Regions from separate parts of the Pseudodesulfovibrio hydrargyri genome, predicted to be linked through region 2. Evidence: predicted binding sites of a transcription regulator. Region 2 holds the regulator's gene; the other holds the start of a gene.
The links. The regulator sigma-54, encoded in region 2, starts transcription at its own class of promoters, with help from an activator protein. The targets are predictions, from matches to a motif close to CTGGCACGGNNNNTGCTT.
Positions count from the first base shown of each region.

Region 1: a site for sigma-54 is predicted at 1,244-1,261, ahead of BerOc1_RS05355 (PEP-CTERM sorting domain-containing protein). Genes of this name have one in related genera too.

Region 1 is NZ_LKAQ01000004.1:183,229-186,581, reverse strand. It holds gene BerOc1_RS05360 (ThiF family adenylyltransferase) at 1-82, shown strand, start outside; gene BerOc1_RS05355 (PEP-CTERM sorting domain-containing protein) at 371-1,201, opposite strand; gene BerOc1_RS05350 (CAAX prenyl protease-related protein) at 1,371-2,054, opposite strand; gene BerOc1_RS05345 (HlyD family secretion protein) at 2,057-3,163, opposite strand; gene BerOc1_RS05340 (ABC transporter ATP-binding protein) at 3,165-3,353, opposite strand, start outside.
Region 2 is NZ_LKAQ01000001.1:52,116-55,468, forward strand. It holds gene rapZ (RNase adapter RapZ) at 1-341, opposite strand, end outside; gene BerOc1_RS00260 (PTS sugar transporter subunit IIA) at 362-811, opposite strand; gene hpf (ribosome hibernation-promoting factor, HPF/YfiA family) at 814-1,356, opposite strand; gene rpoN (RNA polymerase factor sigma-54) at 1,393-2,802, opposite strand; gene lptB (LPS export ABC transporter ATP-binding protein) at 3,040-3,353, opposite strand, start outside.

The sequences.
Region 1 (3,353 bases), on a different contig from region 2:
GGTCATGCTCTTCAGGGCCGGATTCGGCAAGCCCATCCACTTCGGCACTTACCGCCGTCCCGTGGAATCCTTCCGCATCTAGACGGACCTTCCCCGGCCGTCACCTTTCGAGGGCGGGGCGCTTTCGCCTTAGCCGGGTTTCCTTTGTCTTGCCGTTTCGTCTGCCCCAGGGCAGGGGAGCCCGCTCGTATTGACAAGGGCGGTCGAGCCCGAGGATGGGACGGAAGATGTCGAAAATAAGAACACCCGCCGGGACGGCGGGCGCGGGAATCGCGGCCTGTCCGGCCGCTGCAATGTATGAAGCGGGTGCGGCTTGCGCCACACCCGCTTGATACCGTATCGGGGATTTGCTTGCTCAGACCTTGATGACTTAGGCCTTCTTGAACTTCCTGCGGAAGCCGACCAGGCCGAGCAGTCCGAAGCCGAGGATCAGGAAGGTGGAGGGTTCCGGAGTGGCCACCAGGGTGATGCGGGCGTCGCTGCCGACTTCGAAGACGGTGGTACCGCCAGCCCCGCTCCCGGGGGCGATGGCGCGCAGCGCGTTGTCGAAGTCGAACTTCAGGAACGTGTCGAGCCAGGGGTAGGCGGCGGCCAGACCCGCATCGGTCGGCGTGAAGGAGATCAGGGTCTCCAGCGGGTTGGCGTCGAACAGGGCGGTGATGTCCGTGTCGCTCTGCTCGTAGGTGCCGTCGCCGGGGGTGGAGGTCCTGGCATCGCCAATGCCGGTGGTCAGGGACAGGGTGGCGAGCATGGTTGCCGTCCCGATGCTGTCCTTGTTGCCGATGTACATGCCGATGTCGCCGCCCGTGTATTCATAGGAGAAGTCGGTGGCGGAGGAGCCGGTGATGATGCCGGTCAGATTGTCGGAATAGAAGAACAGCTGATCGATAGTGGCGCCACTGTCCTTTGTCAGGTACAGAGGCGTGGAAGTACCGCCCACCGGAGTGTAGGACACGGTGTAGATCAGGGAAACGACGTCAAAGGCGTCGCCCGGGCCGAAGCCGGGATTGGTCGGGGTGGGCGTGCTGCTGAGTTGCTGGTAAATGGTTCCGTCGCCGGTGGCGGACAGGAATTCGATGTTATTGACGGTTCCGTAAGCACCGAGATCGAGATTCCAGCCGAAGATGGTATCGGCCTGGGCCATGGCGGGCATGGCAAGCACGGCCAGAGCCAGTGCGAAATGCATAAACAACTTCTTCATAACGAGCCCCTTTTGGTATTAGGTTCAAAGTTGCTCTCATTGATGCAGTTGGCGTGCCAAAATATAATACGCTGAATTTATGTTGTTTTATTGCGATGAGACAGCGCAAAAGAAGGAATGTGTTAAGGGTTCCGACAGGTTTTCGGGGTGGTTTTTACAGTTTTTCGGCCTACCAGAACCGCCAGTTCTGGGTGGTCAGAACGTAGGCGGCCAACAGGCCGTTGGTCACCGCATGGCTGAGGATGCATTGGGCCAAGCTCTTGGTTTTCCAGTAGATGGCATTGTAGGCCAGACCCGCCAGGACGCCGGCGAGGTAGAGTTGGTGCTCCAGGCCGAACAACACGGCCGTGGCCGGGAAGGTGAACAGGGTGAAGGTTCCGGCCCGGACCGCCATGAAGTCCCGGTCGATCAGGTAGCGGGCCAGGAAGGAGCGCCAGAACAGCTCCTCCATGACCGGGACCACGACGACCGCGCCCGCCACCCGGGCGAAGATAAGCGCGTATGCCCAACCCGGCGCGGCCTCCGTGGGATCATACGAGGTCAGCTCGCCCTGGACGGCCCAGGGCAGATCCAGGTTGATCCACAGGAGGAAGACGGCGGCCCCGGCGCAGACGCTGAGCGCGGTGGGCACCGCCCGGCGCAGCGAGCCCCAGTCCAGGTCGGTGTAGAATTTCCTGAAGGCCAGCAGGGCCGTTGCGACCAGGGCGATCTTGGCCGGGTAGAGGCCGAGAATGAAGGACGGGGACGGCGGTTCGCCGCCGAACAGGGCCGGGATTTCCAGCGCGGCCACGAAGGCCATGTACAGGCCGAAGGGGATGACCCGCGCCGGCAGGTCGTGGGTGTTTGGTCTCATGGCTATTGACCGCCTGCGCCGGACCCGACCTGGTTTCTGACCAGGCCGGGGTTCTCGCTGGTGAGGATGAACACGTCGCCGGTCAGCCCGGTGACCAGGCCGTCCTGGTTGTCCAGGGCGATGATGGCCTCGAGTACCTTGGTGTCCGCCTTTTCGCGGGGCAGGTCGAGGGTCACGGTCTTGGGGCCGGTCATGTCCCCGACCCGTTCGATCCTGCCCTGGAAGCGGAGGCCGCCGAAGGCTTCGGAGGTGAAATACGCCTCCTGGCCCGGTTCGAGGAGGGCGGCGTACTTCTCGTTGATCTCGGCCCGGATCTGGTAGCGGCTGATGTCCGCCACGGTCAGCACCGGGCACTCGAAAAAGATGGACACGTTCTCGCCGGGCTGGCGGTGCACGCGCAGGACCCTGCCGTCGACCGGGCTCCTGAGCCGGGTCTTCTCGAGCTGGGCCCGCATGTCCACGGCCCGCTGCACGGCCGCCTCGTACTCGGCCCAGGCCGTGGCGATGTCTTCCTTGCGCGAGAAGTTCTTCATCACCAGGTAGCGCTGGCGGGCCTCTTCATATTCCTTTTCGGCCACCAGGTACTCGGTCACGGTGCGGTCCACCTCCTCCTTGGCGATGAGGTTCTGGTCGAGCAGTTCCTTGCGCCGCTTCATTTCCACCCGCGCGTTCTCCATGACCGACTTGGTCCGCTGGACCACGGACAGGGTCTCGGTCTTTTCCTCCTGGCGCGCCCCGGCCATGAGCTTTTCATATTGCGCCTTGAGGGCCTGGGCGTCGGACCGGGCCGCCTCGAGCCGGGCCGAGTATTCGTCGTCCCTGAGCCCGGCCACCACCTGCCCTTGTTTGACCGCGTCGCCCTCCTCCACCAGAACCTCGTCCAGCAGGCCGCTGATCTCGAAGGCCAGGCGGCGTTTCTGGGAGACGGGTTCCACCCGGCCGAATCCGGCCACCCAGGGGGAGTGCCCGTCGATTTCGGGCATTTGTCCGAAGGTCTCGGTCCGCCGGTCCGTGGCGGGCAGGTAGTCGTCGAGCCATTGCGGAGACCGCCAGTGGACGAAGGCGGCCACTCCCAGGATGACTATGATGATGGCGATAACGGTTTTCATGCTACTGTCCGCCGTCGGTCGGCGTGGTTGGGGCCGCGGCCAGGGCGCCGTCCTCGATGGTCAGCATCCGGTCCGCGTAGCCTATGGTGCGCGGGTCGTGGGTGACCATGACCACGCAATGGTCGCGTTCATGAGCCAGTCCGGTCATGAGTTCCACTATCATTTTCCCGTTGGCGGAATCCAGCGCGGC
Region 2 (3,353 bases):
AGCGGATGCGGGCGGCGGGTGGTGGCGTAGCGGCGGACCAGCTCGGCCATCTTGGCCTCGAGAAACAGGACCTGAGGGGTGATGCCGAGTTGAGCGAACCCTTCCTGCGCCTTGCTCCAGCCGTCCACGAACTCGAACTGGCGCAGGTCCATGCCGAGCGCCAGACCGCGGTATTTGGTGTCGAACGAGAGGATGAGGTCGGCCAGCTTGGCCGACATCTCGGACGGGAGCCCGTCGATGCAGAAGAACCCCAGGTCCTCGAAGACCTTGAGCGCGGTGCTCTTGCCCGAGCCGGAGAGTCCGGTGACGATCACCACCGGGAAGGGGTTGGTCGAGGTCACAACGGATTCCGTCCCTTCGGTTACACGCTTTTGAGCAGGGCCCAGAGGCCCTCAAGGTCATCGGCCGACAGGAACGCCTTGCGGAATTCCTCGTCCTTGAGCAGGCGGGAGATCTGGGCCAGGACGCGCAGATGCATGCCCGCCACCTGTTCCGGGGCGAGCACCAGGAAAAAGATGGTGCACGGGGCGTGGTCCAGCGCTTCGAATTCCACGCCCTTGCGGCTGCGGCCCACGACCACGATGACCTTTTCCAGGTCCTCAAGCTTGCCGTGAGGGATGGCGATGCCGTCTCCGATGCCGGTGGAACCGAGCCGTTCACGATCGAGAAGGACACGGACCGCATGGTCCGTGTCCATCTCTGGATATTGTACGCCCAGGGGGGCGACGAGTTCATTCAATACGTCCGACTTGGTTGCGGACTCGAGTTCGGGAAGGATCAGCTCCTTCGCCAGGTAATCACTGAGTTTCATGCTTAGTTTCCGGGGTCGATGAGGCCGTAATCGCCGTTCTTTCTCTTGTATATCACGTTGACGCCGTCGGTCTCCGCATTGAGGAAGACCAGGAATTCGTTGTCACGGGCATCCAGCTGCATGGCGGCCTCGTCCACGGACATGGGCTTGGGCTCGTATGCGTCGGTGCCGACGATGGTGGGCGCTGAACCGGGAGCGATGTCCTCGTAGGACAGGTAGTTCATCTGCACCATCTTATTGGGACGCGCCTGCCTGGGGCGATTCTTCATCTTTTCGCGCATCTTGCGCAGCTGGGCCTCCAGCTTGTCCAGGACCATGTCGATGGTGGAGTACATGTCCTCCGAATCTTCATAGGCCGAGATATGTATGCGATCCGAGTTCAGGATCACGTCCGCCTTGTGGCGGAACTTGTCGACCAGCAGGTTGACCTGGAGATCGGCCTCCGCATCGGAAACGTATCTTGCTACCTTTTCAAAACGCTTTTCCGCATAACCCTTGAGGTGATCGGAAGGCTCGAAGTTCTTGAAAGTGAAGCTGATGTTCATACGCTGCCTCCTGGTTGAGAGTGCTTCAAGCAGCCCCTAGAAGTACTGCTTTCGTTTCGAAGACGAAGCTATGCCCATGGCCGAGCGGTATTTGGCGACCGTGCGCCGGGCGATGTTCACTTCCAGCTTTTCCTGGAGGATCTCGCCTATCCTCTCGTCGCTGAGCGGTTTCTTCGTGTCTTCATCTGCGATCATTTGCTTAATGAGCGCCTTGACGCTCTCCGAACCCACCTGGGACCCGTCGTTCAGGTCCAGGGCCGAGTTGAAGAAGAACTTCAGCTCGAAGATGCCGTGAGGGGTCGAGACATATTTGTTGGTCGTGATCCGGCTCACGGTGGATTCGTGCATCTCGATGTCTTCCGCCACCTCCTTGAGGATGAGGGGTTTGAGCTTTGTCACGCCCTCCTCGAAGAATGCCCGTTGGAAGCCGACAATGCTCTCAACTACTTTATACAAGGTTCGCTGCCGCTGGTACAGACTTTTCATCAACCATGCGGCGGAACGCATCTTTTCCTGGAAATATTCCTTCTCCTTGTCGGCCGCGCCCTTCATGGAATCCATGTAGAAGGTGTTCATCTGGAGCCTCGGCATACCGTCCTCGTTGAGGATGATGACGAAGTCCTCGCCGTACTTGTAGACGAACACGTCCGGGCTGACGTAGTGCGGCTCGGTGCTGGAGAAGTTGGCACCCGGCATGGGATCGAGCGTCTGCATCAGATCCAGGTACGACTTGAGCTCGTCCATGGTGATCTTGAACTTGCGCGCCAGAGGCTTGTAACGATTCTTCTCCAGGTCCTCCAGGTGGTCGCTGACCAGGGAGACCAGGATCGGGTCGTCATATCCGAGGACCTCCATCTGGACCAGCAGGCACTCCTGCGGGGTCCGGGCGCCCACGCCGACCGGGTCCAGGTGCTGGATGCGGCGCAGAACGGACTCGATCTCCTCCTCCGAGGCCTGGACCATGGCGGTCAACTCCTCCATGGTGGCCTGCAGGTAGCCGTTGGCGTCGATATTGCCGAGGATGACGTCGCCGATGGCCAGCTCGTGCTCGGAGAAGTTGGACAGGCGCATCTGCCAGTTCAGGTGCCCTTCCAGAGAGGGCTTCGAGGCCAGGCGGGCCTCGAAGGACATGCCCTCCTCGGGCATCTCCATGTCGCGAGACAGGGCCTGCTTGGAGGTGGAGGAAAATTCGCCCAGGTAGTTTTCCCAGTCCGCGTTGCGGACCAGTTCCTCCTCGGCCTGGGATTCGGTCAGGACCTCGGTCTTGTCCGGGACCTCGGTGTCGGTCTCGGTTTCGTCCAGGAAGGGATTCTCCAACAATTCCTGCTGCACGGTCTCCAGCAGTTCAAGCCGCGACAGTTGCAGCAGCTTGATGGCCTGCTGCAACTGGGGCGTCATGACCAGTTGCTGTGAGAGCTTGAGCTGTTGCCGAAGTTCCAATCCCATGATGCGCTACCCGCTTGAGGTTGTGTTTATCGATTGCCGGATAAAGAAATTTTTTTTAACCGCCAGACATTTTTTCCGGTTCAACCATGCCACAGTGAACTAAAGGATGCAACACAATTGTGTTAACATCCTGTTTACATTAATATTTCCGCCTGCATATTATGATATGAAAAAAGTGTACCAACCTTTAGCAACGGTGTAAATCGGGAAAGAGGAAAAAAAGACGAAAACGGCGGGCTAAAGCCGGAAATCCTCGCCCAGATATATCTGCCGGGCGCGGCTGGACTTGACGATCTCGGATGGGGCTCCCTCCAGGATGACCGTGCCCTCGTAGACCAGGTAGGCCCGGTCGCAGATATTCAGGGTTTCCCGGACGTTGTGATCCGAGATGAGGATACCGATATCCATGGACTTGAGCACGGAGATAATCTCCTGGATGTCGATGACCGCGATGGGATCGATACCGGCAAACGGCTCGTCCAGGAGGATGAACTGCGGATCGAGGATGAGCGCCCGGGCTATTTCGAGCCTGCGCCGCTCGCCGCCGGACA